DNA from 4 places in the Ruegeria sp. CDSA079 genome. Region 1 is predicted to be linked to each of the others. Evidence: riboswitches for the same ligand, from Rfam matches in the RefSeq annotation. Region 1 holds a riboswitch; each other region holds the start of a gene.
What was found. Region 1 has a riboswitch for cobalamin ahead of AC2FJZ_RS04180 (DUF1636 family protein). Riboswitches for the same ligand answer to the same signal wherever they lie in the genome.
Positions count from the first base shown of each region.

Region 1 (7,946 bases):
ACGTTTGCCGCCACAACAGACAACGTGGTGCGCGGGGAAAACGGCGATCTGGCCTGTGACCATCTGCATCGGTTTGAGCAGGATTTCGATCTGGTGCGCGAGGCGGGGTTTGACTGTTATCGGTTTTCCACCAGTTGGGCACGCGTTATGCCCGAAGGTCGCGGGCAGATCAATCAGGCGGGCATGGACTACTACGACCGTCTCGCAGACGCGCTGTTGGCCCGCGGAATCCGACCTTGCGTGACGCTGTATCACTGGGAACTGCCTTCGGCTCTGGCGGATCTGGGCGGCTGGTGCAACCGTGACATTGCTGGATGGTTCGCTGACTTCACCGAGATCATCATGGGCCGCATCGGTGACAGGATGTACAGCGCGGCCCCGATCAACGAGCCATGGTGTGTCAGCTGGCTAAGCCATTTCGAGGGTCATCATGCCCCCGGGCTTCGCGATATTCGCGCCACGGCCCGCGCGATGCACCACGTGTTGCTGGCTCATGGACGGTCCATTCAGGCCATGCGCAGCCTTGGTATGAGCAACTTGGGCGCAGTGTTCAACCTGGAATGGGCGGAACCAGCAGATGACAGCGTCGCAGCGCAGCACGCAGCGGACCGGTATGATGCGATCTACAATTGGTTTTTTCTTGGCGGTGTTTTCAAGAAAGAATACCCTCAGCTGGTGCTGGATGGTTTAGAGCCGCACTTGCCGTCTGGATGGCACGATGATTTTGACACGATTGGCGCGCCGGTCGATTGGTGTGGATTGAACTACTACACGCGAAAGTTGATTGCCGCGAACGATGACGCATGGCCCAGTTTTACGGATGTTCCGGGTCCTTTGCCAAAAACGCAGATGGGTTGGGAAATCGACCCTTCTGCCCTGACCCGTTTTCTGGTTCGAACACAGAAGGACTATACGGGCGCGCTGCCAATCTATATCACCGAAAATGGTATGGCCAGCGCAGAGCGTGGGCAGGATAAGGACCGTATCGAATATCTCGACACGCATCTGGCAGCCGTGCAAAACGCTCTGGCGCAAGATGTTCCCGTGAAGGGCTATTTCGTCTGGTCTCTGCTGGATAACTATGAATGGGCCTTCGGGTACGAGAAAAGGTTTGGACTGGTGGACGTGGATTTTGAAACTCTGGAAAGAACCCCCAAAGCTTCGTTCATGGCACTGAAATCTGCCTTGTCCAATGGGCAGAACGTCTCTCAGCCGTTAGCGCAACCATTGGGTTCCGTGCATGAGCACTGGAACCTTGTTGCGGATATTGGTGGTACGAATACCCGTCTGGGGGTAGTGACAAATGGCGATTTGACAGGGCTGCGCAAGCATCCAACGGGAACTTTAAAAGATTTGCTGAACGCATTTCACGATCTGCGTGATGAAGTAGGTACAAATCCTCAGGCAGTTGTGGCTGCTGGCGCCGGTCCTGTTCGGAATGGCGTCATACGTTTGACAAATGCCAATCTGGATTTGTCCGAGACCGAACTGGCTCGGGCTACCGGTGCGGAACAAACGTTTGTCATCAACGACTTTACGGCTGCGGCATGGTCGGTCTCTGACGTGACACAGGATGATGTCTCGGTTCTGCAAGGAGAGGCAAATCCACCTATCGGCACGCGATTGGTGGTCGGTCCCGGAACGGGGCTCGGCGTCGGGGCGCTGCTGTATTCAGAAGGACATTATCATACAGTGTCCGGCGAAGGTGGTCACGTCGGCCTTTATCCCCGCCACCGCGACGAGGTTGAGATTTTTGAAGCCGCGCGTCGCATAGCGCCCGCGTGTTTCTTTGGAGACAGCCTCGCCCTGGAGGCGGAAATGTTCCTGAGCGGAACAGGCTTACCAATCTTGTATCAGGCCGTTGGAATGGCGGCAGGGCACGCTCAGATCCCGGCGCAAGCTGCAAAGAACATCTTGCAGGACGCGCGAGATGCTTCCGATCCTATCGCAGTGAAAACGGCGCAGATGTTCACCACTCATCTGGGTGCACTGATGGGCGATATGGCCGTCACCTTGATGCCTGCGGGCGGTGTGTTTCTTGTCGGTGGCGTTGCCGAGAAAAACCGCTGGCTATTTGGACAGGACTTCATGGAAGCCTTCAATGGAGGTGGGCGTTTCAGTGAACTGCGCCAGTCTTTGAACCTCTACGTTTCTGAGCAAGCTGAGTTTGGTATTATCGGGGCCAACAATTTCTGCAAGAACGCCCTGAAACGTTAGGCGAAAAACTTCTTCGACAAACCGGGAAAGGACCGTGGAATGATCTTGTGTTGCGGCGAGGCTCTGATCGACATGATTGCCGAGCCAACAGCTTCGGGGGCGCAAGGTTTCGTGCCGCACACCGGAGGTGCGATCCTGAACACCGCGGTGGCCATGGGGCGTTTGGGAGTGCCCGTTGGAATGCTGACCGGAATGTCCAGCGATATGTTTGGCCAGCAACTGACCGACGCGCTAAATGCAAGCCACGTAGATACATCGCACATGGTCGTCTCGGATAGACCCACAACGCTTGCCTTCGTACAGCTCACGGACGGGCACGCAACCTACAGTTTTGTCGATGAAAACACGGCCGGGCGCATGTTGCTTCCCGAAGATATGCCGGATCAGCTTCCGGCTGTCACAGCCTTGTATCTTGGGGGGATCAGCCTAGCGTGCGAGCCCTGTGCCGATGCCTACGCGTCATTGCTGAACCAGCACGGAGGCGATCGGGCAGTGATGCTGGACCCCAATATCCGTCCGGGTTTCATCGCAGATCAAACCCGGTATCGAACACGCCTGAACCGGATGATCGCCCAATCGGATATCGTCAAAGTATCGGACGAGGATCTGGACTGGATCATTCCCGGCAGTGAACCCGAGGCGGCAAAGGCCGCCTTGCTGTTGCAGACCGGACCGTCGGCCCTGATCGTGACCCGGGGCCGCGACGGCGCGAACGGATATTTGGCGGATGGGTCACAGGTATCCGTGCCAGTGAAACCGGTGCAGGTCGTCGATACAATCGGTGCCGGAGATACGTTCAATGCAGGCGTGTTGACCGAACTCCACCGAGCGGGTCATCTGACAAAACCGGGGGTGCGAAACCTGACCCCCGACGCTTTGCGCGCGGCAATGGCCTTGGGCGCCGAGGTTGCAGCTGTAACCGTTTCCCGTGCCGGGGCAGAGCCGCCTTGGGCACATGAGCTTTGATCATTGAGGTTAGCCAATGAAGCGATCCGAAATAAACCGCATCAAGTCTGAAGCGCAGACTTTCATCCAATCCTTCGGAGCAGTGTTGCCGCCTTTCGCATATTGGTCGCCCGAGCAGCTGCGCAGCCCTGAGGCGCAAACGATCCGAGGCCGGGGCTTGGGGTGGGACATTACCGATTACGCCCAAGGCCGGTTTGACGAGTTGGGCCTTTTTCTTTTTACCCTGCGCAATGGTGAAGTGAACGATTTGAAATCCGGTCGTGGGATGCTGTACGCAGAAAAGCTATTGATCTCGAAAGATAAACAGCTGTCCCCAATGCATCGTCACATCGTAAAGGCTGAAGACATCATCAACCGGGGTGGCGGCGATCTGGTGCTGGAGATTTACGCGTCAGACCCTGAGGGAGGCATCGACCGGGACACGCCTGTTACGGTGCCAAGCGATGCCTGCCCGTTTACCCTAAAACAAGGCGAGCATCTGCGCCTGAAACCGGGGCAAAGCGTGACCTTGATGCCAGGCGTCTGGCACGCTTTCTGGGCAGAACGCGGCGATTGCCTGATTGGCGAGGTTTCGACTGTGAATGACGACCGCACCGATAATGTGTTCGAAGACCCAATCCCGAGGTTCTCGAAAATCGAGGAAGATGCCGAACCGGATTTCCTTCTTGTTTCAGACTACTAAGGTTGATCCAGTTGAGCCTGTGCAAAAGGAATAGCGGGCACAACACTTGTTTTTCGTGCCAGCCCCAGTTTCCTACCGCTTGACAAGTCTTGCATTGCCGGACTAGCTGATCTCGATGGTTCCGCAAGGGATGAAAATGGGAATACGGTACGGCGCACCCCTGCGCCAAGTCCGTGACTGCCCCCGCAACTGTAAGCGGAGAGCGACGCCACTTCACCACTGACCTCGAGGGGTTGGGAAGGTTGGCCGAGCCTTGACCCGCAAGTCAGGAGACCTGCCATCGCATGTTAAACCAACCCGGGGCGGGGCGTCCTGGAAGGAGGCTCGATGGCGCGTTTGCGTGAAAACCCGGTATGGTCCCCCTGTCTGTGTCCGACAAAAGACGGAGACGGCAATGACCACCTATCCTGAGCATTTCGTTCTGATCTGTTCCACATGTCAAGGAACGATGACGGCGGAAGCCGTGCAAACCGCATTGGACGATCGGTTGCCAGACGGTTTTGAAACCCGGTTGATTGCCTGCATGGCAGGTTGTGAACGGGCCACGACCGTTGGTTTTCAGGCCACGGGAAAAGCGCAGTACCTGTTTGGCGATATTGAGACGGCCAACGATCTGACCGCTCTGGTTGAATTTGCAACCCAGTTTGGCGACAGCAAGGACGGCTGGACCAGCGCTTCGCATCGCCCCCCTGCCCTGTTTACCAAAACCTTGTCGCGGATGCCTGCCATGCCATCGCAGGGGGCTTCATGAGTTTCCTGGTTGTCGAAGATCTGGAGTACTATGCCCTGAATGGCGATGTGCTGCTTCAGGATGTGTCCTTCCGCCTCGACGAAGGCTCAATTCTCGCAATCGCTGGACCAAATGGTGCCGGAAAAACCACTCTGCTGAATTTGCTGTGCGGAATTGAAAGGCTGGTTCTGGGGGACGTTCGCGTCCGAAATCAAAGCCTCCGCACCCTTACCGCTCATGAACGTGCTCGAACCATTGCAGTGGTTGGCCAGCAGGAAATGCCAGATGCGCGATTGCGTCTGCGCGACTATGTTGCTCTGGGGCAAATCCCGATTAAAGCTGATCGATCGGCAGGAGAACATAAAGAGGATCTTGATCGGGTTCTGGCGACGGCCGGTCTGTTGCACCTTGCCGGAAAACCCATAGGCCAACTATCGGGAGGCGAACGCCAGCGGGCGCATATCGCGCGGGCGCTGGCACAAAACCCGTCTTTACTGTTTTTGGACGAACCGACAAACCATCTGGACCCGGATGCCAAGGGGCACATGCTGTCCCTGGTTGCCGAGTTGGGCGTAACGGTGGTCATGATCGTGCATGATCTGGTCATGATTCCGGAATTCGCCACCCATGTTGCGTTGATGAAATCCACACGCCTGACAGGGTTCGGACCTGTTAGCGACGTACTGACCCCCGACCGGGTGCGCGACACCTTTGGCGTGGATTACCTGTGCTTTCAGCATGAAGGCCGCATGATCCCTGCCTTGGATATCCGAAAAAGAAAACTGTCATCATAACAGGAGCTTACAATGATGCACAAACTCTGGCCCGTGGCTTTGTTCACCGGTCTGGCCAGCGGCGCGGCTGCAGATGCTATAACAGTGGACAATTGCGGTGAAACGTTGGTGTTTGAAACCGCACCGGAACGTCTTGTCGTGCATGACATGAACATGACAGACATGGCTTTCGCCCTTGGCCTGCAAGACCAGATCGTGGGCCTGACCGGCATCACCGGATGGTACAAGACAAGCCCTGATTTTGACGCGCAACGCGGCGAAATTCCTGAGCTTGCGCCCAAATACCCAACCATCGAAAACCTCGTCTCGGTCGAGCCGGACCTGTTCTTTGCAGGCTGGTATTATGGCATGAAGCCGGGTGGCGACGTGACCCCGGACACTTTGGAACCCTTCGGCATCAAGACCATGGTTCTGACCGAAAGCTGTATCCATTTGGACAAGGATCGCCCCACGGCCAGCATGGATCTGCTGTTCAACGACGTGTTGCGTCTTGGTCAGGTCATGCAGGTTGAAGACAAGGCCGAGGCACTGGTCGCGGGTTGGAAGGACCAACTGACCGCCATTGAAGCGAAAACTGTCGACTTGGCGAAAACGCGCGTCTTCCTCTTGGATGGGCCAGCTGATGCGCCTTTCACAGCCGGCAAATTCGCAATTCCCGACGCAATGATTGCAGCGGCCGGTGGCGAAAGCGTGACCCATGATCTGGAAACAAGCTGGGGCCGCACCTCGTGGGAGGCCGTGGCTGCCGCCAACCCTGAGTTCCTGGTATTGCTGGACTATCAGACCGGAAACGGTGCAGAAGATACGTTCCAGTTTCTGAAAGATCATCCAGTTATGTCACAAACCGATGCCGTCAAGAACGAACGCTGGATTGGCCTGCGTTACGAAGAACTGACACCTGGACCGGCGAACATTGAAGCCATTGAGAAGATGGCCAAAGCGATGCATCCGGAGATCAACTGATATGGCCCATTTGGGCCGTTCGATATTGCTGGGGGCGATCGTTTTGATCGCCCTTTTGCTGCTGTCCATCGTTTATGGAACGACGCAAATTCCGGTGCGCGACGTGATCTCGGCGATTGGCCTGGGTACGGGTCTTGTCGAAGGTGACATGTCCCCCATGCACCGGATCGTGTTTGACTTGCGCCTACCCCGAGCTTTGTTCGCTGCGGTGATTGGCGCGGGTCTTGGCGTTGTAGGTGTGGTTCTGCAAACCACTACGCGCAACGATCTGGCCGACCCTTTTCTGTTTGGCCTATCCTCGGGTGCGGCTGCGGGTGCGGTTCTGGTGATCACTGTCACCGGGGATGTACTGGGCATATGGACCTTACCTTTGGCCGCGTTTTGCGGGGGTCTGATCGCATCGGCTATCGTTCTGGCACTGGTCCAGGGTTTGCGCACAAGTGCGCCGGAAAAGCTGATTCTGGCCGGTTTAGCCGTCTCCTTTCTGTTTTCCGCAATCACGAACTACTTGATTTTCTCTGGCGACAATCGCGCGGCGCATTCGGTCATATTCTGGATGCTGGGTGGGTTGGGACTCGCCCGGTGGCAGACATTCCCCCTGGTCGTGATCGGCCTGGGATTGATCCTGAGCTACGCCCTTTATCGCAGCCGCTGGCTAGATGCGTTGCTGACCGGTGATTTCACAGCCTCTTCACTTGGTATCCCGGTTCAGGGTTTACGATTTCGCATGTTTTTTGTCGCCGCTTTGGCAACCGCCAGCTTTGTGTCCGTGGCCGGTGTCATCGGCTTTGTGGGCCTGATGGTGCCTCATATCGCGCGCGGCATTGCTGGTACGCTGCACCGGAATCTGTTGGTCACTTCAGCCATTGTGGGGGCGATCCTGCTGACGCTGTCGGATATTCTGTCGCGCCTCCTTCTGGCCCCGCAGGAACTGCCCGTAGGCATCGTGACAACGTCAATCGGCTCGCTTTTTGTATTCTTGTATCTGTTCAAATCGTCGCGCGGTGACTAAGCTCAGCCATTGGCCCAGCTATTTGTTTCGTGGGATAAAAGCTCTTGCACCAAAGGGTTCGGGAACCGGCGTTTGAATGTGATCGCGTGGAAGTTTTCCTTGATTTTCGGGTGCTCCTGCGCCTCGACCAGCCGACCCGAGTTCAACTCATCCTGAACCACGATCGGCGCCACCAGAGCCAGCCCGATATCTTCCCGCGCCAGCAGCCGCATCATGGCCATGTCGTCCACCTCAGCGGCCACCTGAGGGCGCACCGACATGCGGCTGGCCATGGCGTCAAACGCCGTGCGGACAGTGTTGTTCATTGTAGGCAGGATGAAAGGTTGTTCTTCCAAAAGGTCCCGTATGGGACGTGTCGGATCCAGACGATCCGGAGTGCCCACGATGCTTACCGGTTGTTCCGCCAGATGATGGGTGACAAAATTGGTCAAGCTGTCGCTTGCCGGTTCATGATTCATGAGGACCAGGTCGAAATTGAGCGTCTTTAGACCTTCCAGCAGCTCACTTGGGTTGCCAGACCTTAAGATGACCTCGACATCAACACGCGACAAAATGGGCCGCAAAAAGCGAATCTGAAAGTTC
Region 1 is NZ_JBXWQF010000003.1:55,571-63,516, forward strand. Features, by position in the region: partial or broken gene AC2FJZ_RS04160 (GH1 family beta-glucosidase) at 1-1,191, shown strand, start outside; gene AC2FJZ_RS04165 (glucokinase) at 1,168-2,217, shown strand; gene AC2FJZ_RS04170 (carbohydrate kinase family protein) at 2,257-3,183, shown strand; gene AC2FJZ_RS04175 (D-lyxose/D-mannose family sugar isomerase) at 3,200-3,865, shown strand; cobalamin riboswitch at 3,965-4,161, shown strand; gene AC2FJZ_RS04180 (DUF1636 family protein) at 4,260-4,616, shown strand; gene AC2FJZ_RS04185 (ABC transporter ATP-binding protein) at 4,613-5,389, shown strand; gene AC2FJZ_RS04190 (ABC transporter substrate-binding protein) at 5,402-6,352, shown strand; gene AC2FJZ_RS04195 (FecCD family ABC transporter permease) at 6,354-7,364, shown strand; gene AC2FJZ_RS04200 (LysR family transcriptional regulator) at 7,367-7,946, opposite strand, start outside.

Region 2 (7,946 bases), on a different contig from region 1:
TCGCGCTGCCCCGGCTCTGGTCGATGTGGAGGGGCTGACATGGAAAAATACGCCTTCAAGATGAAGCTCACCCCGGGCTGCAGGGATGAATACAAAAAGCGCCACGATGAGATTTGGCCAGAGCTTGCCACGCTGCTGAAAGACGCGGGCGTGTCTGACTATTCGATCCATCTGGACGAAGAAACGAACATTCTTTTTGGCGTCCTTTGGCGCACCGACGACCACAAAATGGATGCCTTGCCCCGCAACGAGATCATGCAGCGATGGTGGGCGCATATGGCGGACATCATGGAAACCAAGCCCGACAACGAACCCGTGGCGGTGCCGCTGACGCCCGTCTTCCACATGCCATGACCCCCCGGCACGTCGCCGTCATCGACATCGGCAAGACCAACTCCAAGCTTGCGCTGGTCGATGCGACTGACATGTCCGAAGTGGAGGTGCTGACCCGGCCTAACATCGTTCTCGCCGCTCCACCCTATCCGCACTTCGATGTTGAGGCGATCTGGCACTTCCTTCTGGACGGGTTGGAGCAGTTTCAGAAGGCGCACGGCGTAGATGCCATTTCCATCACGACCCACGGGGCGTCTTGTGCCCTGATCGCGCCAGACGGCGCGCTTGCTGCCCCGATCCTCGACTATGAACACACAGGCCCTGATGATCTGGCCGCGGCGTACGACGCCATCCGCCCGGCCTTTGAGGAAACCGGATCGCCAAGGTTGCCGATGGGTCTGAATCTGGGTGCGCAGTTGCATTGGCAATTTGAGCAGGACCCCGCGCTTCGCGAACGCACCGCCGCCATTGTTACCTATCCGCAGTACTGGGGACATCGCCTGACAGGAGTGCCGGCCAGCGACGTGTCGTCCCTTGGTTGTCACACGGATCTGTGGAAACCGTCCAAGGCGCACTATTCTTCGTTGGTCGAACGGTTGGGCATATCTGAAAAAATGGCGCCCGCACGCAAATCTGCGGAGGTTCTCGGACCCGTGTTGCCGCAGGTCGCATCGCAAACCGGCCTGCGCTTTGACACGCTGGTGCACTGCGGCATCCACGATTCAAACGCATCGCTTTTGCCTCATGTACTGACCCGAACCGGGCCGTTTTCCGTCGTTTCGACCGGGACATGGGTCATTGCCATGACCATCGGCGGCGAAGAAGTAACTCTGGAACCTTCGCGCGACACGCTTCTTAACGTCAACGCACTGGGTGCCCCGGTACCCTCCGCCCGTTTCATGGGGGGACGCGAGTTCGAGTTAGCGATGAACGGTCAAACCACTCAATGTGCAGAGCAATTCCTTGACCTGGTCGCGAAAGACGGCCCCATGCTCTTGCCCGCAATGGTCCCGGACAGCGGACCGTTTCAGGGGCAAAAACACAGCTGGATGGGGTCAGAGCCTTTGCCCGGAACCCAGGAACGCGCGGCGGCGGTGAGTTTTTACCTCGGATTGATGACCGCGGAATGCCTGTCGCTGACCGGACACAAGGGCCCTATTATCGTCGAAGGTCCATTTGCCAGGAACAAAGGCTTCGCCAGTATGCTCGCCGCGGCGACAAACTGCAGGGTCGACGCGACCGTCACCGCAACAGGAACGAGCCAGGGAGCCGCCCTCTTGGCAACAGGCGCACTCCCCGAGCGCGCGGCCTTCGACGTCGAAACCTATTTTCACAAGACCGACGTGAGCTACCAACGTTACGCGAACAGTTGGCACAGAGCCGCAAAAGCAGGCCTGGAACCACGCCCATAGGATACCCTAAAAACCTGCACGGAACTCCGATAGCAGACATTGGGGACCAGCGTGAAACTGAACGGAATGGGCTCGATGCCGCTGTTCTCTGCGGTGCGCCCTGACTGGCTGAAAGAGCACTAACCGGTCATTGCGATGTGAACTGGCTACTGCGGTTGCATTCGGCAGCGACAAGCCCCAATCCCGACATTCACAAGCCAGTTTGCAGTTTCCGATTTGCGCTGCAGAGATACCTCTGAGGGGGCCATGGCTGGATGCGGATTTGCATTATCTTGAGGGCAACGTAGCCCTCTCCAAGAAAAACCTGAGTGAGAGTCAAACGGACAAAAACCGCCAGTATCGTGGGGCACGCACAGGTCAATGTCGCTCTGGGGATGGCAAAGGATACTCGGTCTTGAACAATCGCAAGACCGGGCGGCCCTTTGCCACCAATAACAACCGGCGTTCAGTGCCCGATCCGGTTTTGCGGGACGACCTCATACCCAGGTTCTTCAGGCTCATCATCCAGCATTTCGGGTGGAAATCCCGGCGCGCGGATGTCCAGGCCGGTGGCCTCTTCCAATCGTTTGATGATGTTTGGCGACAACTCGCGTTCGCCATACCTTGCGATGGCGTCCTCGAAGATCTTGATCATGACCGGGTTCATCTCAAGCGGCACACCGGCGCGGTCCGCGACCTCCTGAAACAGACCTATATCCTTTTTCACCAAATCCATTGTGAACGAAATATCGCGGGATCCATTCAGGATGACCTGGCTTTCGGTTTCATGCACAAAGGACGTGCCGGAAGAGATTTTGATGGCCTCGTAGGTCGTGCCCAGATCCATACCTGCTGCCTTGGCAGTCACCAGTGCTTCGGCACAGGTGATCAGATTGGCTGTGGCCAGATAGTTGGTCAGCACCTTCAGAACCGAGGCAGAGCCCAGTTCACCGGTATGCAAAACACGCCGCCCCATGGTGGTCAGAAACGGTAGAATCCGTTCGAATGTTTCGCGGTCACATCCCGCGAAGATCGAGATATTGCCAGTGGCTGCCCGATGACATCCGCCTGAAACCGGGCAATCCACCGCCGCGCCACCGCGTTCGATTACCTCAGCGCCAAGACGCTTGACCTCGGCTTCGTCGGTGGTCGACATCTCCATCCAGATCTTGCCGGGGCCAACCTCGGGCAGCATCTCCTGCATCACGGCGTCCGAGGCTGCAGGCGACGGCAGGCAGGTGATGACCGCATCACAGTCCCGCATCAACTGAGCCGGACCCTCTGCTGCCTTTGCGCCTTGGGCGACAAACTCGGTCACCAGATCCGCGTTCAGATCATGCACCGTCAGATCAATACCATTTCGCAGCAAGGATCCTGACAGCTTGCCGCCGACATTTCCCAACCCGATAAATCCAACTTTCATATGTCGCCTCTCCCTGTTGGCATGTGCCCGTCATGCGATCACGGATTTATGCGACCATTCATGCCGCCCAACGACAACCGCAGGTCGCTTTTCGCACCCTTCCCCAGATGTTACGCGTAACGCGCTTGACAAGCGGGTCAGCGGTGCCGCATGTCCCTTTCGTTGGTGTCTGCAACAGCAGATGAAAAGGGAATGCGTCAACGGGTTGTCCGCCAAACGCAGCCGCCCCCGCGACCGTGACCGGAGAGGGTGCCCAATGCCACTGGCCAAGGCCGGGAAGGCGGGACATCCGACAGAGGACCCTGACGAACCGGGCCTCTGACATCCGCAAGCCGGGAGACCTGCCAGCACCCGAAGTTGAAACCGGGCGGGGTGTTCCGGTGTCGGGTCCATGTTGCAACACGTGGCCCGCTTGAAACCCCGTCCCCCGCGAAGAGGATTTGGGGGGATGAGAGATACGACTGAGACCGCACCGGTCGAGCTGCTGGTCTGTACGACCTGCCGCCGCGGTCAGGCTGTTGAGGATGATGCGCAGCGCCCCGGCACATTGCTGCACCAGGCCTTGGAACAGGCCGAATTGCCCGACGGCATTACCCTGAAACCTGTCGAGTGCCTTTCGAATTGTGATCAGGGCTGTTCCATAGTGCTGCGCGGTGGCCCGGATCGCTGGACCTTTGTTTATGAGAACCTGAATGAGGTTGATCATGTCGATGTCATCATCGACGGCGTCACAAAGTATCTGGCCACCCAAGACGGCTTGGTCAAATGGCGCGAGCGCCCCGAACATTTCCGCAAAAACTGCGCCTCGCGCATTCCCCCGATTGGAGCCTGACATGTCGAACCTTGAAAAACTGCCCGTCACCGTGATCACCGGATTTCTGGGCTCGGGCAAGACGACGCTGGTCAAACACCTGATGCAGAACCCACAGGGCAAGCGTCTGGCCGTGGTCGTCAACGAGTTCGGCGATGTGGGTGTCGATGGCGACATCCTGAAATCCTGTGCCATCCCGGACTGTCCGGCGGAAAACATCATGGAACTGGCAAACGGCTGCATCTGCTGCACCGTGGCCGACGATTTCATCCCAACCATCGAAGCTCTGATGGCGCTGGAGCCGCGCCCTGAGCATATCCTGATCGAAACCTCGGGCCTCGCTCTGCCCAAACCGTTGCTCAAAGCCTTCGACTGGCCCGATATTCGCTCGAAAATCACCGTGGATGGCGTGATCGCTCTGGCCGATGCCGAAGCCGTCGCCGCCGGTCGGTTTGCGCCGAATGTCGAAGCCGTGGATGCTCAGCGCATGGCCGACGACTCGATCGACCACGAAACGCCACTGTCCGAAGTGTTCGAGGATCAGATTTCCTGCGCCGACATCATCCTGCTGACGAAACCCGATCTGGCGGGCCCCGAGGGCGTGGCCAAGGCCAAAGAAGTCATCGCCGCCGAAGCGCCGCGCCCCCTGCCCGTGGTTGAGGTTGCCGAAGGCGTTGTGGATGTCCGCGTCGTGCTGGGTCTGGAATCCGCTGCCGAGGATGACATGGATGCCCGCCCGTCGCATCACGACGGTCACCATGATCACGAACACGACGATTTTGAAAGCATCATCGTCGAACTGCCAGAACAGACCGACCCGGCCGCGCTGGTCACCAATATCGAACGCTTGGCGACCGAGTTGAACATCTTGCGCGTCAAGGGTTACGCTGCCGTCCAAGGCAAACCCATGCGCCTTCTCGTTCAAGCCGTCGGTGCGCGCGTTCGTCACCAGTATGACCGTCCGTGGGAACCGGGTGAAGAGCGCCGCTCGCGTCTGGTGGTCATTGCCGAGCATGACGACATCAAAGAGGCTGAAATCCGCGAGATCCTCGCGGGCGTCACCGAGGCCGCCGAGTAACCCATGCACGTCGTCTTCCGCGAAAGCCATGGGCTCGAGGAAACCGAGACCCCAACCGATCTGGGCCAAAGCCCGGCGGATCTGGTTGTCTTGTCCTTCTCGGACAGTGACCTCGGCGCTTTCGCGGCGGGATGGCATCGCGGTGGCGGGTCCGAGGGGCGGATGCCGACGCTTCGACTGGCCAACCTGACGGCGCTCAAGCACCCACTGTCCGTCGACACCTATGTCGAGCAGACGCTGGACTGCGCCAAGGGTATTCTGATCCGCTTGATTGGCGGCGTGCCTTACTGGTCGTACGGCTTGCAGCAGGTTCTGGCACTGGCGCAGGCCAAAGGCATCGCGCTAGCCGTGCTGCCAGCGGATGGGCGCGAGGATACGCGGCTGGATGACTATTCCACCCTGCCCGTTTCAACCCTGCGCCGTCTGGCCCATCTGTGCGACACTGGTGGTGAGGTCGCGGCGCAAGCCGCATTGGCACAGATGGCCTTGGCAGCCGGGCTTTATGCCGGGCCGGTGATGGGCGCGAAGACCCTGCCCGAATGCGGGGCATGGTGCCCGGATCGCGGCGTGATTCCAGCGGACACTGCGTTCGAAGGGGACGCGAAACGTATCGTCGTCACGTTTTATCGCGCCTATCTGACGTCGGCCGACACCGCCCCTGTCGCAGCTCTGATCCGCAGCTTGCGCGCGCGCGGGTTCGCGGCAGTGGGCCTGTACGCGCCGTCCCTCAAGGCACCTGCAGCAGCCGATTGGTTGCGCGAGACTCTTGGGACGTTGACCCCCGCTGCGATCATCAACGCCACGTCTTTTTCCGGCAAAGGTGCGTCGGGCACTTCCCCGCTGGACGCCGCCAACGTGCCGGTATTTCAGATCGCTCTGGCCACCTCGCGCCGCAAAGCCTGGGCTGAGGCGGAACGAGGCCTCTCGCCCGCTGACCTGGCAATGCATGTTGTATTGCCCGAGGTAGACGGACGAATTTCGGCGGGCATCGCCTCGTTCAAGGAACCAGGCAAACGCGACCCACATCTGGAATATTCCCGCTTCGCCCACCGGGCCGAGGCGGAACGGATCGAAGCCATCATCGACCGGGTGTCAGGCTGGCTGAGTCTGAGCGACAAACCGAAGGCGGATCAGATCCCTGCGCTGGTGCTGTCGACCTATCCCGGCAAAGACTGGCAGATGGCCCATGCCGTGGGCCTGGACGCACTGGCCTCTGCCGAGGCAATGCTGTTCGATCTTCAGAGCGAAGGCTATGAAACCGCACCAGCGGAACCAATTTCCGAGACGTTGCCAGACGCCCGGATTTCCTGGCCGCTGGAAGGGTATTTGGACGCTTTGGCCAAACTGCCGGAACAATTGCAAACCGACCTTCAAACGGTTTGGGGCAATTGCGAAGACGATCCCGCCTTCGATGATGGCGCGTTTCACTTCACAGCCCTGCGCCGGGGCAAAGCTCTGGTCGCGCTGCAACCAGAACGCGGAACGCCCGAACTCCGCGATGACGACTACCACGACCTGTCACGCACGCCGCGCCACAGCTATGTCGCGTTTTACTTGTGGCTGCGCAAAGGTCTGGGCGCAGATGCGCTGATCCATATCGGTGCCCACGGAACGCTGGAATGGTTGCCCGGAAAATCGGTTGCCTTATCCGCCGACTGCTGGCCCGAGGCGCTGATCCGCGACCTGCCGGTAATCTACCCCTTCATCGTAAATGACCCCGGCGAAGCTGCGCAGGCCAAGCGCCGAATTGGGGCCGTCACGCTGGGCCATATCCCGCCGCCGATGAAGGAAAGCGGTACACCGGACCGGATGGTGCGGCTGGAATCGCTGCTGGATGAATTCTCGAATGCAGACGGGCTTGACCCCAAACGCCGGGACCGTTTGCAAGAAGATATCCGGGACGAAGCGCAAGCCATCGGGCTGGAAAGCGATCTTGGCCTTGATCAGGCCACCTGCACCGCCGAGGCGATCACCCGGATCGACCGTTTTGTCTGTGACATCAAGGAAAGTCAGTTCGGAGACGGGTTGCATATCTTTGGCAGGGTGCCCGAGGTGACGGGCAATTTCGACACGGCAGCATCTGCTCAAGCCGAACGTGGCGCTTTGATCGACGCGCTTGCGGGCAAGCGGATCGAAGCTGGCCCATCTGGTTCCCCCTATCGCGGGCGGTCGGATGTGCTGCCTACCGGACGGAACCTTTATACAACCGATCCACGCTCGGTTCCGACCCGCGCGGCCTATGCGCAGGGCGTCAAACTGGCTGAGGAGTTGGTACGCCGCCATCTGCAAGAAGAAGGCGATTACCCCAAAGGGCTGATCGTCGACCTGTGGGGCTCAGCCACTATGCGCACTGCGGGCGAAGAGTTCGCGATGGCGCTGCATCTGCTGGGTGTCAAGCCGGTCTGGGACAAAGGGTCCGAGCGGGTTTCAGGCATCGAAGTCCTGCCGATCACCGATCTCAGCCGCCCACGTCTGGACGTTACATTGCGCGTTTCGGGCCTGTTCCGAGACGTGTTCCCAACCCTTTCAGCGCTTTTTGGTCAAGCCGTCCGTGCGCTGTCTGCGCGCGACGAAGCACCCGACTGGAACCCTTATGCAGGTCAGGACCCCTCGGCCCGCGTCTATGGCCCGGCACCTGGCAGTTATGGCGTCAACATGACCCAATTGTCCGAGGTCTATACCGAAGAAGCGCGCGCGCAGGCGGGCGAGGCATGGCTAGAGGCCAGTTCCTTCGCGCTGGAAGGCGAGCACATTGAGCAAGACAAGGACGGCATCACCCAGCGCGTTACAAATGCCGACAGCTTTGTTCACCTGCAGGATCTGACTGAGACCGACCTGCTGCTGGCCAATGACTATGCCACACATGAGGCCGGTTTTGCCGCAGCCAAAAAGATCACGGGCGGCAGCGTG
Region 2 is NZ_JBXWQF010000001.1:364,093-372,038, reverse strand. Features, by position in the region: gene AC2FJZ_RS01820 (ABC transporter permease) at 1-38, shown strand, start outside; gene rhaM (L-rhamnose mutarotase) at 40-354, shown strand; gene AC2FJZ_RS01810 (FGGY-family carbohydrate kinase) at 351-1,745, shown strand; gene AC2FJZ_RS01805 (NAD(P)-dependent oxidoreductase) at 2,191-3,147, opposite strand; cobalamin riboswitch at 3,294-3,510, shown strand; gene AC2FJZ_RS01800 (DUF1636 family protein) at 3,596-3,979, shown strand; gene cobW (cobalamin biosynthesis protein CobW) at 3,981-5,036, shown strand; gene cobN (cobaltochelatase subunit CobN) at 5,040-7,946, shown strand, end outside.
Region 2: linked by a shared signal. The riboswitch ahead of AC2FJZ_RS01800 (DUF1636 family protein) and the one ahead of AC2FJZ_RS04180 (DUF1636 family protein) in region 1 are both predicted to bind cobalamin.

Region 3 (7,946 bases), on a different contig from region 1:
GGCTCTTGCCGACGATACCGAAGATCCGCCAGATAAAGAGATTGCAGTATCCTTCACCCCGCCCGTGGTATTCTTGCCGGTGTCTCTTGCTCCGGTTTCAGAGGATTTTACCCCGCAAATTACGCAGGTGTCACTTTCAACCTCTGTTGCGCCACAGATTCTCAATCCCAATCACTTGAAAGAAAAAGATTTTTCAAACAAGACCCATGTGGTGTTCGACCCCCTGCCTCATGAAATCACAGTGTCGGCAACCCCACCTTATACTGAGGTTAAGCCACTGATATCGCAGAAGTCTTTTATAGACCTGGACGTGTCCCTGTTCGTGCCAGGCAGGGTCTCGGAGGACGTTAGCAATCGGGTGCTTGAACTATTGACCCGGAGCCAGGCGAACGTGGTTGCGACGGCACGTGTAGGGTATCGGGTCAGAGAAACTCAGGTCCGCTTTTATCACCCCGATGACGCTGAGAATGCCAGCCTTGCGGCCCAAGCGCTTGGTGGTGTTGCGCGGGATTTCACAGCATCGGGCAGCAAAACCCGCCCGGGTCGGATCGAGGTGTACCTTGCTGGTTCAGGCGGAGGTGCAAACCGTACTGCGCAGCAACAGCCAACCGGCATTGAAACCTTCATAGAACGCCTGCTGAACGAGTTTAGATAACGAATGAGGGAAGGCTCTGACGATGCAGAACCTTCCCTACCCCCGCGTGCTCCCTACTCACCACACGCGTATGGAAATGTCTGGTTCTGACCGTCCTGGTCACAGTTTGAACTTAGCCTGACCGCAGTCGGTGATTCAAACATCAAGTGCTTAAATTGCAATTCAAATACGAAGCGCCCGCCGTTGGATCGACGGGCGCTGCATCAATTCACCAAACAATTAACCGTAGACGGCTTCTTTACCGAAGTGCTTGGTCAGCATGTAATAGACCACAGCCCGGTATTTGTTACGTTCGGACATGCCATAGGTTTCCATGGCTTTGTTGATCCCCTCCATCAGTTCCGGACCATCGACAAGGCCCAGCTTCTTGATCAGGAAGTTGTTCTTGACGGTTTCCAGTTCGGACTCCTGGCTGGCTGCAACAGTTGCCGCATCTGCGTCATAGATCGCCGGACCGCAACCGATCGTGACCTTGGTCAACAGGTCCACATCGGGGTCCATCCCACACTTGTCCTTCAGGTCTTCTGCGTATTTGGCGATCAACTCGTCGCGCTTGCCCATGTCCCAATCTCCTTAATGCGTTAATCCGGTCCTTTTCACCGATGGCCGGAAGACTAGCCGCGCCCGAGTGTTTTCCAAAAGGAAAAAAAACTGCAATTCCTCCCCCCTAGTCAGAACCAGGCAGAAACGGGCGGATGTGTCTATCGGCAATACCCCCAACCGGGGCCTTGCAGGTGGAAGTGATCGGCGTGCAAACGGTTGAAATCAGGGCCAAGAACCACACGAAACCAATCGCAGGCACCATACCAGATCTGTCGCAGAAACGCGGCCTCTGGGTCGTTGCCCTGCCAGTCAACCAGCAAGGTAAGCGTCCGACCGTCAGTGGTATCCAGCCCAACGATATCAATCGAGTCTGCGCGGGCGTGGCTGCTCCACCCACTGTTTTCGCCTTGCGCAGTGCGCATGCGACGGCAATTGTAACTGCCAATGTGGCGTATTCGGGCAATTTCAGCCCCAAGATGATCCCGCGCGGCGGGTTGCACCACGTGGTTTTCCCACATGGCCAGACGCAAGGTGGTGGCGCAGCTTGTTTCAACAGGCTGCAACCGCGCCGTGACCAGCTGCGACAGCAAACCCCGCCCGCTGACGCCGCAGTTCTGATCGACGATCAGATCCTCCATCGCCGAGAAAAGAACACCGGCCTCTGCCAAGGCAGCCCGGCACTGCCCCTCATCCGCCAGTGCGCGCTTCAACTGCCACTTTGTGACCGGCGTCACCGGTGCGCTGATTTCCAGATCGCGCAACGGATTCCAATGAATAGGCACTGGCGTCTTGGGATGTGCCAACAGCCACCATCCTCCTCCGCCCAGCAGGATCGCCACGACCGCCAGCCTGAAAATGAAAGACGCCGCCGAATACAGAAATCGGCGGCGTCCAGAGGTCTGCGTCATCGTATTACAGCGCTTAGTAGCGGTAATGTTCCGGCTTGTACGGACCTTCCGGCTTCACACCGATATAAGCGGCCTGATCCGCATCCATCTGGGTCAGCTTTACACCGATGCGATCCAGATGCAGTCGGGCCACTTTTTCATCCAGATGCTTGGGCAGGATATAGACGTCGTTTTCGTACTGATCACCCTTGGTGAACAGCTCGATTTGCGCCAGAACCTGGTTGGTGAACGAAGCCGACATCACGAACGAGGGGTGCCCGGTGGCGTTGCCGAGGTTCAGCAGACGGCCTTCGGACAGCAGGATGATGCGGTTGCCCGAGGGCAGTTCGATCATGTCCACCTGTTCCTTGATGTTGGTCCATTTGTGGTTTTTCAGGCTGGCGACCTGGATTTCATTGTCAAAGTGACCAATGTTGCCGACGATGGCCATGTCCTTCATCGCACGCATGTGCTCGATGCGGATCACGTCCTTGTTGCCGGTCGTAGTGATGAAGATATCCGCGTTGGCGACTTCGTCTTCCAGCAGGGTCACTTCAAAACCGTCCATCGCGGCTTGCAGCGCGCAGATCGGATCAACTTCGGTGACTTTCACACGGGCACCCGCGCCGCGCAGCGAAGCGGCCGAACCTTTGCCCACATCGCCGTAACCGCAAACCACGGCAACCTTACCGGCCATCATGGTGTCGGTGGCGCGGCGGATACCATCGACCAGCGATTCCTTACAGCCGTATTTGTTGTCGAATTTCGACTTGGTGACGCTGTCGTTCACGTTGATCGCCGGGAAGGGCAGTTGACCGTCCTTAACCAGCTGATACAGGCGGTTCACGCCAGTAGTTGTTTCCTCGGACACGCCCTGAATCTGGTCACGCATCTTGGTGAACCAGCCCGGAGACGCGGCCATACGCTTGGCGATCTGCTTTTTGATCACCTCTTCTTCTTCCGACCCGGGTACAGGGATAATGTCTTCGCCCGCTTCCGCGCGGGCACCCAGCAGGATGTACAGCGTCGCGTCGCCGCCATCATCCAGGATCATGTTTGGCCCGTCTGCGAACAGGAAGGATTTGTCCAGATAATCCCAATGCTCTTCCAGCGTCTGGCCTTTGATGGCGAAGACAGGAATGCCAGCCTCGGCAATTGCTGCCGCCGCGTGGTCCTGGGTCGAGAAGATGTTGCACGATGCCCAGCGCACATCCGCGCCCAGCGCAACCAGCGTTTCGATCAGAACAGCTGTCTGGATTGTCATGTGCAGCGATCCAACGATGCGTGCACCAGACAAAGGCTTGCTTTCGCCGTATTCCGCACGCAGGGACATCAGGCCCGGCATTTCGGTTTCAGCAATATCCAATTCCTTGCGACCGAACCCGGCCAGTGAAATGTCCTTAACGATATAGTCCCCGGCCATCAGGCGCTCCATTTTTCCGGTTAAACTCAGTCCCGGCTGCCACTAGCATTCCTTGGGGCAGGTGGCAATGTCGATGACTTCAGATCGAAGGGTATAGGCCGCTGTCAGCTTGGGGTGCCTTCAATTTTTACTTTTGGTATCGCTTCGAAAAAATCTGTGCCGACGGCAACAATACAACTAATGCCGTTCGCATTGGTGACCAGTACGGTATAACTTCCGGTTTCTTTTGAGGTCCAGACCTCCATCACCGAATGCGCGCCGCGCGTTTTTTGCAGACCGCCAAAGGCCAATTCCTCGGCGTAGTTTTCCTGCAATTTGGCGATAATATCGTCGCGCTCTGCGCAATTCTTGGCAAAGGCGGGCGGGGCTGTAGCAGCCATACCAAAGGTCAATGCAAGGGCGAACAAACGTTTGAACATGACAAACTCCTTTCATTTCGCGTTTCGCTTGTGAGAGGAGCACACCGGGAGAAGCATGTGCCCCCCTCGGTTTTTATGTCGGGATCGGATGATGTTGTTTCAAAGCACGAATGCTCAAGAAAACGTTGGCAGCAAGTGATCCTGACAGGTAGATCATACCATAAAATTACGATTTTAATGTGTTCGACTTCACAAGGCATGGCAAAATGGCAACACAACCCCGAGCATGGCAGAGGATGCTGTCAGGCCGCAGGCTGGACCTGTTGGACCCAACCCCGGTCGATATCGAGATCGAAGATATCGCGCATGGGCTGGCCTTTGTGGCCCGCTGGAACGGGCAGACAAACGGTGAATTCGCCTATTCCGTAGCCGAACATTCTCTGCTGGTTGAAGAGATTTTTGGCCGCATCGCCCCCAAAGCCCCCGCTAAATGGCGATTGGCAGCCCTGTTACATGACGCACCGGAATATGTGATCGGCGATATGATCTCACCCGTCAAATCCGCTGTAGGCCCGGACTATGGCGCTCTGGATGACCGGTTGGCGGCGGCGATCCATATCCGCTTCGGGTTGCCTGCTGAAGTGCCGAAGACGATCAAACGACAGATCAAGAAAGCCGACAAGATCAGCGCCTGGATGGAGGCCACCCAAATCGCGGGATTCTCTGAGCCAGAGGCGACCAAGTTCTTCGGTCGCCCGGATAAGGCGGTGATGGAGGGGTTGAGGATTACGCTGCGTACGCCGGTCAAGGTGCGAGAGGCGTATATGGAACGACATGCGGCGTTGATAGCTTTTCTATAGAAAACCAATTTCAACCAATGTCCGGATTGCACCCAAGCTACCGAGATGATGCGGGGTAACGATTGACTGTGTTGACGATGTTGCGAGGTGATTTCATCAATACCGTCTAGGGTGATCTGTGGCACGAAGAGCACCACAGATCGTCAATTTCACGCCTAAGTGGCTGCGTTATGCAAACGGTTGGTGAACACGCCTTTGTCGGTCAGATCACGCAAGCTTTTCGCACCCGCCAGAGCTGCCAGATCGGCCAACGGTTCGATCAGAATGACTAGCAGATACGCCACGCCAAAGCTGGTTACAGCCGTAAGGTTCTCGCTGCCGAAGCCTTGACCGTAAATCGCCCAGAAAGCCACCCAAGCCACAACACCACCCTGATAGACCGCTGACATCTTTAGTACGTCCAAGTACCGCAGATCGACATATGCAGTCGTCGATGGAATAACTTTCTTTGCCAGCGCGTCCACTGCAAAGAGCGGGAACAGCAGAGTGGAGATGTTCACAAAATACATTGGCAAATCAGTTGGGGCGAAAAGAAAACCCTGGATCGCCAAACCGCCTGCAAGACCGAGGGCCGCAGGCCCGGAACCAAGCAGCAAAAACAGTGTCGTACCAAGGATTATGTGCACTTCGGAGATTCCAACAGCGAAGTGTGGCAAGATTTCAAAGAAGATGAACACCCCAAAAGCGGCAATGACAGACCGAACGCCAAATGAGACGGCGGAGTGGGTTTGGAGATCATCATTGATCACTTTCAAGGAATAGCCCGCAGCGGCAGCAGCCGTCCCATAGGCGAGGGCCATTTTCGCGCCGTCAACGACGCCAGGTTCGATATGCATAGTAGAGTTCCTTTCGCGTCCACCCGACGCAGAAAAAGGGCCAGAGAATTCCGGCGGTTGCGTAAAGATGGTTGGTATCCTGACTCGTAGCCTTGAAAACTATGACTACTTACAGTTGCGGGGGCAGTCCGGGCTTTTACCCGGTTCCCAATTAAGACCTCCTCTCGAAGGTCACCATCGTCGCTACACTACACAAGCTAAGGTTCGGAGCAAGGCTTGATTGCGGCGCTTAGGCATTTGCCAGCGGCAGATGAAGCGGAAATTAGGTTGGTGAATATGAAAATCCGCTTTGCCCCGCAAAGCAGACTTAATCCGTGACCTCAGAGCAGAATCTTGGTTCAGATTGAAACCAATTCGCCACTCGTCACCGCGGGCTTCGCTTCGCCAAAATACGCTGCAAAGTCCGGCGATGCATGTTCAGCCGGCGTGCGGTCTCCGACACGTTCCGGTCACACAGTTCGTAGACCCGCTGAATATGCTCCCAGCGCACGCGATCCGCACTCATGGGGTTTTCCGGCGGTGGCGGCAGTTCGTCGCCCTTGGCCAGCAGCGCATTGGTGATGTCGGTGGCATCGGCGGGTTTGGACAGATAATCGGTTGCACCGATCTTGACGGCCGCTACGGCAGTGGCAATCGCGCCATATCCGGTCAGAACAACAACCCGGCTGTCGGGGCGCTTTTCCCGCAGCACTTCGACAACATCCAACCCGTTGCCGTCTTCCAGCCGCAAATCCACAACCGCGTAAGCGGGCGGGCGGGCGGTAGAAATGGCGCGGCCTGCGGCAACGGAACCGGCGGTTTCAACTTCGAATCCGCGCTTTTCCATCGCCTTGGCCAGACGTCTCAGAAACGGCTCGTCATCATCTACCAAAAGCAGGGACTTGTCAGGGCCGATATCAAGCTGAGAACTGTCTGCCATATGTTAGGTCTTTCCGTTATTTCATGCCTTTGGCTTGGGTATGAGTAATAGCAGCGCAGGAACAAAGGTCAAACAACCTTGTCACGATGCGGCCTGATCAAGAAAGCACCCAACCTTGTCCGCCATCTGCTCGGCCGTGTCATCGCGCTTGAAAAACTCAAGAAAACCGTGCTCGGGCGTAACCAGATAGGTGAAGGTGGAATGATCGACCAAATAAAACTCGTCGCTTTTGTCATGGGCCTTGTAATAGGTCTTGTAGGCTTTGCTGGCTGCTTTCACCTGCTCGGGTGAGCCGGTCAGCGCGATGGTTTTGCCGCCGAGGTTGAATGCATAGTCGGCCATCACTTCGGGCGTGTCGCGATCCGGATCAATTGAGATGAACAGCGGCGTCACCGATTGCCCGCGTTCAGCCAGAATATCGACGGCCTCGGCGTTGCGCGACATGTCGAAAGGGCAGACATCGGGGCAGAACGTATAACCGAAATAAACCAGCGTCGGTTCAGTGATCACGTCTGCGTCAGTGACCGTCTCACCCTTGCCATTGACCAGCTCAAAGGGTCCGCCGATTGTTGCGGTTCCTCCGGCGATCTGGCTGGACCGGCACTGCGCGAACTGATCGCCAGAGCCGCCACCACGCGTCAGAAGCCACATGGCCCCAAGGCCAATTACCAGTACAACAGCTGCAAGAATTGCGTATAGACGGGTCATTTCAGTTTTCCGGTCGCAAGGGGGTTGTTGATCGCTTCGGCCGGGACACCTATCAAGATGATCAGCCTTTGCAACAGGACATAAAGAACCAATGGCAGAATCCAATCAGACTTTTTGGCGCGGCCAGGAACGGAGCAGCTGGATTCGCCTGCGCACCCTGATCCTGTTGCGATGGGTGGCCATCATCGGCCAGTTCACTGCCATCACCGTTGCCCAGCAATATTATGACGTGCAGCTGCATCTGGGCCTGTGCTATCTGGCCATCGGCATTTCGGTCATGAGCAATTTTACGGCCATTTTGTTGTTCCCGCAGAACAAGCGCCTGACCGAGTTTGAAAATTTCCTGATGGTCCTGTTTGATCTGCTGCAGCTGTCGATACTGCTGTATCTGACGGGGGGCTTGAACAATCCGTTTGCGCTGCTTCTGTTGGGGCCAGTTACAATTTCTGCCAATGTCATGAGCACCCGGTCGACCCTGATCGTTGGGGCTGTGGCGATTGTTCTGACCACGCTGCTGGCCGAGTTTCACCTGCCACTGCGCACCAATCTGGGGCTGGTTCTGGATATTCCGGATATTCTGCTGTTCGGCAATTGGGCCGCAATCGTCATCGCTATCGTTTTTATCGGAGCCTACTCCCACCGCGTCAGCTCTGAGGTTCAGTCCATGTCCGAAGCATTGGCTGCAACGCATATGGCGTTGGCGCGCGAACAGAAGCTGACCGACCTGGGCGGCGTTGTTGCCGCCGCCGCGCATGA
Region 3 is NZ_JBXWQF010000011.1:123,286-131,231, reverse strand. Features, by position in the region: gene AC2FJZ_RS13565 (hypothetical protein) at 1-655, shown strand, start outside; gene AC2FJZ_RS13560 (DUF2853 family protein) at 875-1,216, opposite strand; gene AC2FJZ_RS13555 (extensin-like domain-containing protein) at 1,357-2,106, opposite strand; gene ahcY (adenosylhomocysteinase) at 2,120-3,508, opposite strand; gene AC2FJZ_RS13545 (hypothetical protein) at 3,613-3,927, opposite strand; gene AC2FJZ_RS13540 (HD domain-containing protein) at 4,134-4,727, shown strand; gene AC2FJZ_RS13535 (energy-coupling factor ABC transporter permease) at 4,883-5,563, opposite strand; cobalamin riboswitch at 5,616-5,757, opposite strand; gene AC2FJZ_RS13530 (ActR/PrrA/RegA family redox response regulator transcription factor) at 5,928-6,482, opposite strand; gene AC2FJZ_RS13525 (SCO family protein) at 6,564-7,190, opposite strand; gene regB (sensor histidine kinase RegB) at 7,282-7,946, shown strand, end outside.
Region 3: linked by a shared signal. The riboswitch ahead of AC2FJZ_RS13535 (energy-coupling factor ABC transporter permease) and the one ahead of AC2FJZ_RS04180 (DUF1636 family protein) in region 1 are both predicted to bind cobalamin.

Region 4 (7,946 bases), on a different contig from region 1:
CGACCTAAACATACCCCTTCGTATCGGCCTGATTTCCGTTCTTCCGCCGCAGACAACGTGCTGGGAAGAGCATCACCTGAACGGAACGGTCATAGCCGAAGACATCCTAACCACCGCCCGCGAGCTGACAGAGCTTTTGCGCGCCAAAGGGTGTGATCTGATCGTGATGCTTGCCCATTCCGGACTGGGCCAATCAGAGGCTGCAGAAGGTATGGAGAATGCCGTCATCCCTTTGGCCGCCATCGACGGAATCGACGCCATTGTTGCCGGGCACACGCATCTGACCCTTCCAAGTCGCGCCAATGCCAACACCTCGTATCTCAATCAAACAAAAGGGTTGGTGCACGGGACACCGGTTGTCATGGCCGGTTCTGCCGGGTCTTACCTTGGCGTAATAGACCTAGTTGTCGCTCCGCGGCCGGATGCCGGGTTCAGCATTGCAGAGTGTCGCGCAGAACTGCGCCCGTTTCTTGTGGCCGGCGCGGCAGTTGACGAAGATCAGGACATGGTGCGCCTGCTCGCCGATGCCCATCGTCAGACCCGTGACGCAGTAGCCAAACCTGTCGCGCAAGTGCCAGACGCCATGCATAGCTATTTCAGCTTCTGCCTGCCAGATCGCGGGCTGGCTCTGGCTGCCGCTGCTCAGGCCTCTGCAGTGCGCCCTTTCTTGCACGGTTCCGCGTTGGAAGAGTTACCGCTTCTGTCAGCCGTTGCACCGGCCAAAAGCGGCGGACGCGCTGGCCCCCGACATTATACAAATGTACCGGCGGGACAAATATGCCTGCGCCATGTTGCTGACCTGTATCCGTATAGCAATGAGTTGCGGGCGATCCAGATCAATGGTGCAGAATTGCTGGATTGGCTTGAAATGTCGGCAAGCGTGTTCAACCAGCTTGCGCCCGATTTCGAAACGGATCTGATCAACCCCGAGCGGGCCGGATATAATTTCGACGTCATCTTTGGACTGACCTATCAAATCGATCTGTCGCAACCTGCACGTTTCGACGTCGAAGGACGGGTGATCGACCCAGACAACAGGCGGGTTCGTGATCTGCAAATTGGTGGCCAATCCGTTCCTCCCACACAAAGGCTTGTACTGGCTTGCAACAATTATCGCACCAGCGGAGGGGGGCATTTTCCTGCGGCATCCGCAGCCCGGCATATCAATCTGCCGCCTCTCGATATCAAGGACCTGGTGCGGGATTATCTGTCTGATCGCCTTCCTCCCGATCCAATAACGCGGCACCCCTATCCGTTTACATTGGCAGCCCAAGCGGGCACAAAAACCGTACTTCGAACAGGGCCGGGTGCCCTTAAACACATTGATGAATTGCTCAAGTTCGATCCCAAGGTGCTCAGCCCCGATGACACAGGATTCGAGCGTATCCATCTGACGTTCTGACGGGTTGTCTTTTTCCTCTGCCTTCCCTATATCCAGAGTCGAGAGGTTGGCGCGGGCGAGCGCCTCGCCAACCTGGTCAGGTCCGGAAGGAAGCAGCCACAACGAGCCCCGCTTGGGTCGATGTCCAACCTCTCACTTCATGAACGTTAGCCGCAGGAGGGCTTTATGATTGTAACAAAAACCCTTCGGGCAGTACGGTTCTGATCTCACAATACCAGCCGACTGCCTGAACACATGACCCGGGGATGCGCGATCGCCATCCGTTGGGATTGCTGTTTCTGACAACAGGCAGACCAATGCATTCTTCTCTTTCGGACCTGGGATGGTCCTCTCATTTTGCCGCGCAACACGCGGCTCATCCTTCGTGCACGCCTTTTCGCATCGCTTCTGTTCATCGGGACCGCCTAATCGGGCTGAACCCAGAGGGCGAATTTCCACTGCTGACCCCTGATCAATCGACCGGTAGCTATGCCGTCGGAGACTGGGTTCTCACTGACAACGACAAACGCGTTCACCATCTGCTCGACCGGCGCAGCCTACTGCAACGACGAGCTGCAGGTACAGGTGCTGCAACGCAACTGATCGCAGCCAATGTCGATGTGCTGTTCATCGTCAGTTCGTGCAACGCAGATTTCAACCCGCCCCGGCTAGAGCGTTATCTGGCGCTTGCGCATCAAGCAGGATGTTACCCAGTCATTGTCCTGACAAAGGCTGACAAATCTAATGACCCCAAGCGTTTCTCAGGACAGGTGCAGGCCCTGGACCCGTATCTGACAGTTCTGGCAATCAACGCACTGGACCCAGCGGAAATTGAAACGGTTCTGTCCTGGTGTCCTAAAGGCCAGACGGGCGCGCTGGTTGGGTCGTCAGGTGTTGGCAAGACGACACTGTCCAACGCCTTGACCGATCAAGATCTTGCCACGTCAGGTATTCGAGAGGACGACGCTCGCGGTCGGCACACAACTACGGCACGCGCATTACATCGGATGCGCAACGGCGGCTGGCTGATCGACACGCCTGGAATGCGCGCTTTGCGCTTGCTGGACGCTCAGGACGGTATCGACGAAGTTTTTTCAGACCTCACCGAACTTGGCCTGAACTGCCGCTTTTCAGATTGTCAGCACGACTCCGAGCCAGGCTGCGCGGTACAGCAGGCAATCAACCAAGGCGTGCTTGATCCTGCCCGCTTGGATCGTTGGCGAAAACTTCGGCGCGAAGATCAGCGCAACTCGGAAACTGTCGCCCAATCCCGGGCGCGGGACAAAGCGTTTGGTAAGATGGTGCGGGGTGTCATGCAGGAACAAAAACTGCGCAAAGGGCGATAGCTGGAAGGTGTACGTCAATTCGTGTGCCGCGCCTGGTCAAGCGATCAGGCGCGGCCATACTGCCGCATTGCGCCGGGCAAATGCTCCGATATGGCCAATCTCCGGCAATCCGAAATCATCAGACCTAAGCAGGTGCCGCTTAGCCTCGGTGCCATAAAGGTCGGCAAGCCGCCAGACCGCTTCTGGCGGGACCATCTGGTCGTCTTCGAAAGTGAACAAGTCCACGGGTGTACGAGAGCCGTCCCAACGCGTCTCCGGAAGGTATTGTCCGATTTCAGGCACATAACTCAAAGGTGCCGTGCACCATTTGCGCCATTGCCAGTAGACCGAGGCCGGCAAGTCCGCGCCAAACCCGATTGCCTTTCCCGGCAGATAGCCCAGCGCTTTTACCAGCAATGGCGCGTGCCCATACCAGAACACACCGGCCAATCCTCGATAAGGCCACGGGTGATCACTCAGGGTCACTAGCCCCGAACACACGGAAATCATTCGATCGATCAGATCAATATCCGGCTGAACCGGCCCCAGCATCGCACCTATCGAATGACCAATGGTCCACTGCTGCGCATCAGGATAGCGCCTGCGCATTTCCGCCCGCGCCGCTGGCATGTCGATCAAAGCCCAATCCGCCATTGTCGCACGTGCATCCTTCATACGGCCGGTCAGAGAATGCCCAAAATCCCGGTAGTCATATGTCAGGCACGCCATGCCTCGCTCTGCAGCCAGCCAACGTGCGAAGTGGCGATAATAGTCGCGCGGCACGCCTGTTGCGCTGTTCAGAACAACCACGGTCTCGGGTTCTGTGATCAGTCGGTACAGCCGCGCTGATAGGGTCGTCGACCCGGACGGAAAGAGGAAATCTTCGGTCAAAACCGCCTGCTCTGTGTCCAACATGATCCCTGACCCTGCGCTGAAAATTTACTTGCTTACCTTCAATGGTGAAGACTCTACGCGGGAACTTTCCACCCATCCAGCATGACCAAACGTCGGGCGAAAAGATCAGCTTGACTCGGCACCGGGTCAGACGCTAGCGGTTGTGTGATGGTTCCTGTCCCCCACAAGGGGTCGGGATGAAAAGGGAACACGGTGCGGTTCAGCCTGGTCATTCGGGTGCAAACCAAATCCGCGACTGCCCCCGCAACTGTAAGCGGTGAGCGATGCCAAAACACCACTGGCCCCCAGGGCTGGGAAGGTCGGCAAAGCCAAGACCCGCAAGTCAGGAGACCTGCCATCGGAATTGAAACCGAAACTCGGGCGGGGTGTCCGGGCAGGTCCTGACTGCACTTTGCCGTCCCACCTGACCCGATCTTCCTGTCCAACACGCGCGGAGGGCGCAGGATGATCTGGAAGACAAAGACACATGAATACAGCGCAACGGTATGTCAGCGGACAGGCAAAACCTGCCCCGCCTTGGCGCGACTTGCGCGCTCGGTTTCCGAGGCTATGACTCAGGCCACAGCGGCCACAGGCGACGAATTCGAGTTTGATGGCGGCAGTGAATTGGCGCATTGCGCGGAAGGGTGCCACGCAACCATTCGAGCTCAATCAGACAGAATTCGCATCTTTTGCGGCACACAGTCTGAAGTTCAGCCCGAGGACCTGAACGCGTACGCCGATCTGATCTTTGGGAATACGTTCACCACCTTGCCATCCGGCCTCATTGCAGACCCACCCTGCGCGATGATCGAGGTTATAACGCTGCGGCCCCGCAAACCCGTGCACGCGCCTGAACATCTTTCGGCCTAAGACTACACGACCTGAGTCTGAAATTCCCGTGCCGCCCAGGCCAGTTGGGCATCTGTTTCCACTGCACAGGGACGCAACACCCGCAAACGCTCAAGGGCCTTGTCTGCCCGCTCGCCGCATTCGACCATCAGCCTCAGGACAACCATCCCCGACCTGCCGCAGCCGCCCCGACAATGCACCAGCACCCGGCCTCCTCCAGCCAGGGCGTGCCGGGCGGCGGCGCTGACGCCGGGCCATGCCTCTTCAACTGCTGCAGTAGGTGCACCAAAGTCTTCGATCGGCAGATGCACCCATCGGCTCGCGCGGCTTTGGATATCGCTGCCGAAATCCTGCGCCCCATGCTGAAGCAGCTCGACATCCGTTGTCATTGAAACAACAAGCCCCGGCTTCCATGCCGCAATCGTTTCAAGATCACCCCCGTAATCACCACCGCGTCCGGGCATCGACGTCAGGGCAAGCGTTCCCCCTGCGACTTGCAAAGCATAGATAACCAGCTGCGACATGAACCTGTGTCCTCCACCCAGAACTCGTTACAAATATGAGTCTTTAAATCTGTTGGAACAGCTTAGTGCGAAACCGGCCGGTTTCTAAATCAAAAATCATCGCGCCATGCTGTGGACGTAAACGACAGCGGCCACTACGCTGTGCCGAAGCCCCGAATCCGACCGAGAAAACATGACCGACACTCCCAGCCCCGCCTATCAGGTTCTCGCCCGCAAATATCGCCCGGAAACCTTTGCCGATCTGGTGGGCCAGGATGCCATGGTGCGCACCCTGAAAAACGCATTCGAAGCGGACCGGATTGCGCAGGCTTTCATCATGACCGGCATTCGCGGCACCGGTAAAACCACCACCGCGCGGATCATCGCCAAGGGTATGAACTGCATCGGTCCCGACGGCGCTGGCAGCCCAACGACCGAACCTTGCGGCCAATGCGAACATTGCGTGGCGATCATGGAAGGCCGCCATGTCGATGTGATGGAGATGGACGCCGCCAGCCGAACCGGTGTGAACGACATCCGCGAGATCATCGACAGTGTCCGCTATCGCGCCGCCAGCGCACGTTACAAAATCTACATTATCGACGAGGTTCACATGCTCTCGACCAGCGCCTTCAACGCGCTGCTCAAGACGCTTGAGGAACCGCCTGAACATGTGAAATTCATCTTCGCAACCACCGAAATCCGCAAAGTGCCTGTCACGGTTCTGTCCCGCTGTCAGCGCTTTGATTTGCGCCGGATCGAACCAGAGGACATGATCGGCCTTCTGCAAAAGATCGCGGCTGCCGAAAACGCTCAGATCGCCGAAGATGCTCTGGCGCTGATCACCCGCGCAGCAGAAGGATCGGCAAGGGATGCAACCTCGCTGCTGGATCAGGCAATTTCGCATGGGGCGGGTGAAACCACGGCCGAACAGGTCCGCGCAATGCTGGGACTTGCGGACCGTGGCCGCGTTCTGGACCTGATGGACATGATCCTGCGTGGCGATGCCGCTGGCGCGCTGACGGAACTGAGCGGACAATACGCAGAAGGCGCAGACCCGTTGGCCGTCTTGCGCGATCTGGCCGAAATCACGCATTGGGTGTCCGTCGTAAAGATCACGCCCGACGCCGCCGAAGACCCGACTGTTTCGCCGGATGAACGGAGCCGTGGCCAGCACATGGCAGAGGCCCTGCCGATGCGTGTCCTGACCCGAATGTGGCAGATGCTGCTGAAGGCGCTAGAAGAAGTCTCTGCCGCGCCCAATGCCATGATGGCCGCTGAGATGGCCGTTATCCGCCTGACCCATGTGGCCGATCTGCCCAGCCCTGAAGAATTAATCAAACGGTTGCAGGATGCCCCGCCACCTCCGGCTGGTGGACCTGGTGGCGGCGCTTCGGTGTCTCGGCAGGGCGCAGTGCCTTTACAGGCCAGCGCGGCCGCGGCACCTGCATACGCAGCGCCCCCACGCGGCCCAATCGGCGCGCCCGTTGCCGCATTGGCACAGGATGTCCAGACGGCCCTGGCCCGGTATCCGACCTTTGAGCATGTGGTCGAACTGATCCGTGCCAACCGCGACGTGAAGCTTCTGGTCGAAGTGGAAAACGGCGTGCGGCTGGTGTCTTATCAACCCGGTCGGATCGAATTCACCCCTGCCGCGCAGGCACCGGCCGACCTTGCGCCCCGGTTGGGTTCTGCCCTGCAACGCTGGACCGGAAACCGGTGGGCTGTGTCGATAGTCTCGAACGGGGATGCACCGACAATTGCGGAAATACGGGACGAGGCCGAGCTAGCCCTGAAAGCCGAAGCCGAACAACACCCTCTGGTTCAGGCTGTGCTTGCTCAATTTCCCAAGGCAAAGATCACAAAAATCGAGACGCCAGAGCAACGCGCTGCCCAAGTCGAAACCGAAGCGCTTCCCGAAGTCGAAGATGAATGGGACCCGTTCGAGGAAGACTGACCCAAAAGCGCTCGATCCCGTGTCGCAAACGAAGCAGATTGACACTTCAAACGATTACACCCTTCCATGATGTTAGGGAGGGATTGCATGCGAACGTCACCACTGCACCCACGTTTCGGATTGGTCGTTCACGACCTGGATCTGCGCGACGTCACCAAACAGCGTTATTTTCCGGAAATTCGGCAAGCGTTCGAAACCCATTCTGCGCTCTTGTTTCCTGCGCAATCGATATCTGACGCGGATCACATGCGCCTTGCCGAACTTTTTGGGCCATTGGAAAACCGGGAAGCCATGGCAGCGGGTCGCGATATTGAGTTTCAGCTTCCCGAGCTGACAAACAAGACTAAGGATGGACTGAGTGCGAGAGACGATTTGCGCCTGTTGGACTTGCAGGCCAACATGTTGTGGCACACGGACAGCACGTTCCTGCCGACGCCAGCGCTGATCAACATGCTAACTGCGAAAGTCGTACCTCCATCCGGCGGTGAAACAGAACTCGCGTCGACGCGTGCCGCTTGGGCGGATATGCCAGATCATCTGAAATCCGCCCTCAAGGATGCCATCATCTGGCATCGGTTGTCACATTCCCGATCAAAGATTTCAGCCGACCTCGCTGCGCTGCCGAAAATGACGCGATGGCCGGATCGCCCATGGCGCGCAATCTGGCCAAATCCAGTGACCGGAGAAGAAGCTTTGTTCATCGCCTCGCACGCCTTTGCCATCGAAGGAATGGGGCATGAAGAAAGCCAGATCCTGCTGGACGAAGCCATCGCGTTCTGCACGCAGCCCGAATATGTCTATTCGCACCAATGGTCAGTCGGAGACGTTCTGATCTGGGATGAACGCGCAACGATGCATCGTGGCCGTCCCTGGGACTACAACCATCCAAGAACGCTGAAATCTATTTGTAGCTCTGTAACCGAGTCTGATGGTTTAAACGCAGTTCGTGTGGTTTGAAAAACCATCCCTCCCGCGCCCGCTTCGAGTCATCGGTCATGCCAAAGGGCTCTCCGACCGGCGGGACAACTCTTGTG
Region 4 is NZ_JBXWQF010000013.1:55,066-63,011, reverse strand. Features, by position in the region: gene AC2FJZ_RS14640 (bifunctional 2',3'-cyclic-nucleotide 2'-phosphodiesterase/3'-nucleotidase) at 1-1,402, shown strand, start outside; RNA gene ffs (signal recognition particle sRNA small type) at 1,442-1,540, shown strand; gene rsgA (ribosome small subunit-dependent GTPase A) at 1,699-2,727, shown strand; gene AC2FJZ_RS14625 (alpha/beta hydrolase family protein) at 2,764-3,621, opposite strand; cobalamin riboswitch at 3,753-3,974, shown strand; gene AC2FJZ_RS14620 (hypothetical protein) at 4,066-4,473, shown strand; gene AC2FJZ_RS14615 (protein-tyrosine phosphatase family protein) at 4,476-4,976, opposite strand; gene AC2FJZ_RS14610 (DNA polymerase III subunit gamma/tau) at 5,149-6,912, shown strand; gene AC2FJZ_RS14605 (TauD/TfdA dioxygenase family protein) at 7,000-7,869, shown strand.
Region 4: linked by a shared signal. The riboswitch ahead of AC2FJZ_RS14620 (hypothetical protein) and the one ahead of AC2FJZ_RS04180 (DUF1636 family protein) in region 1 are both predicted to bind cobalamin.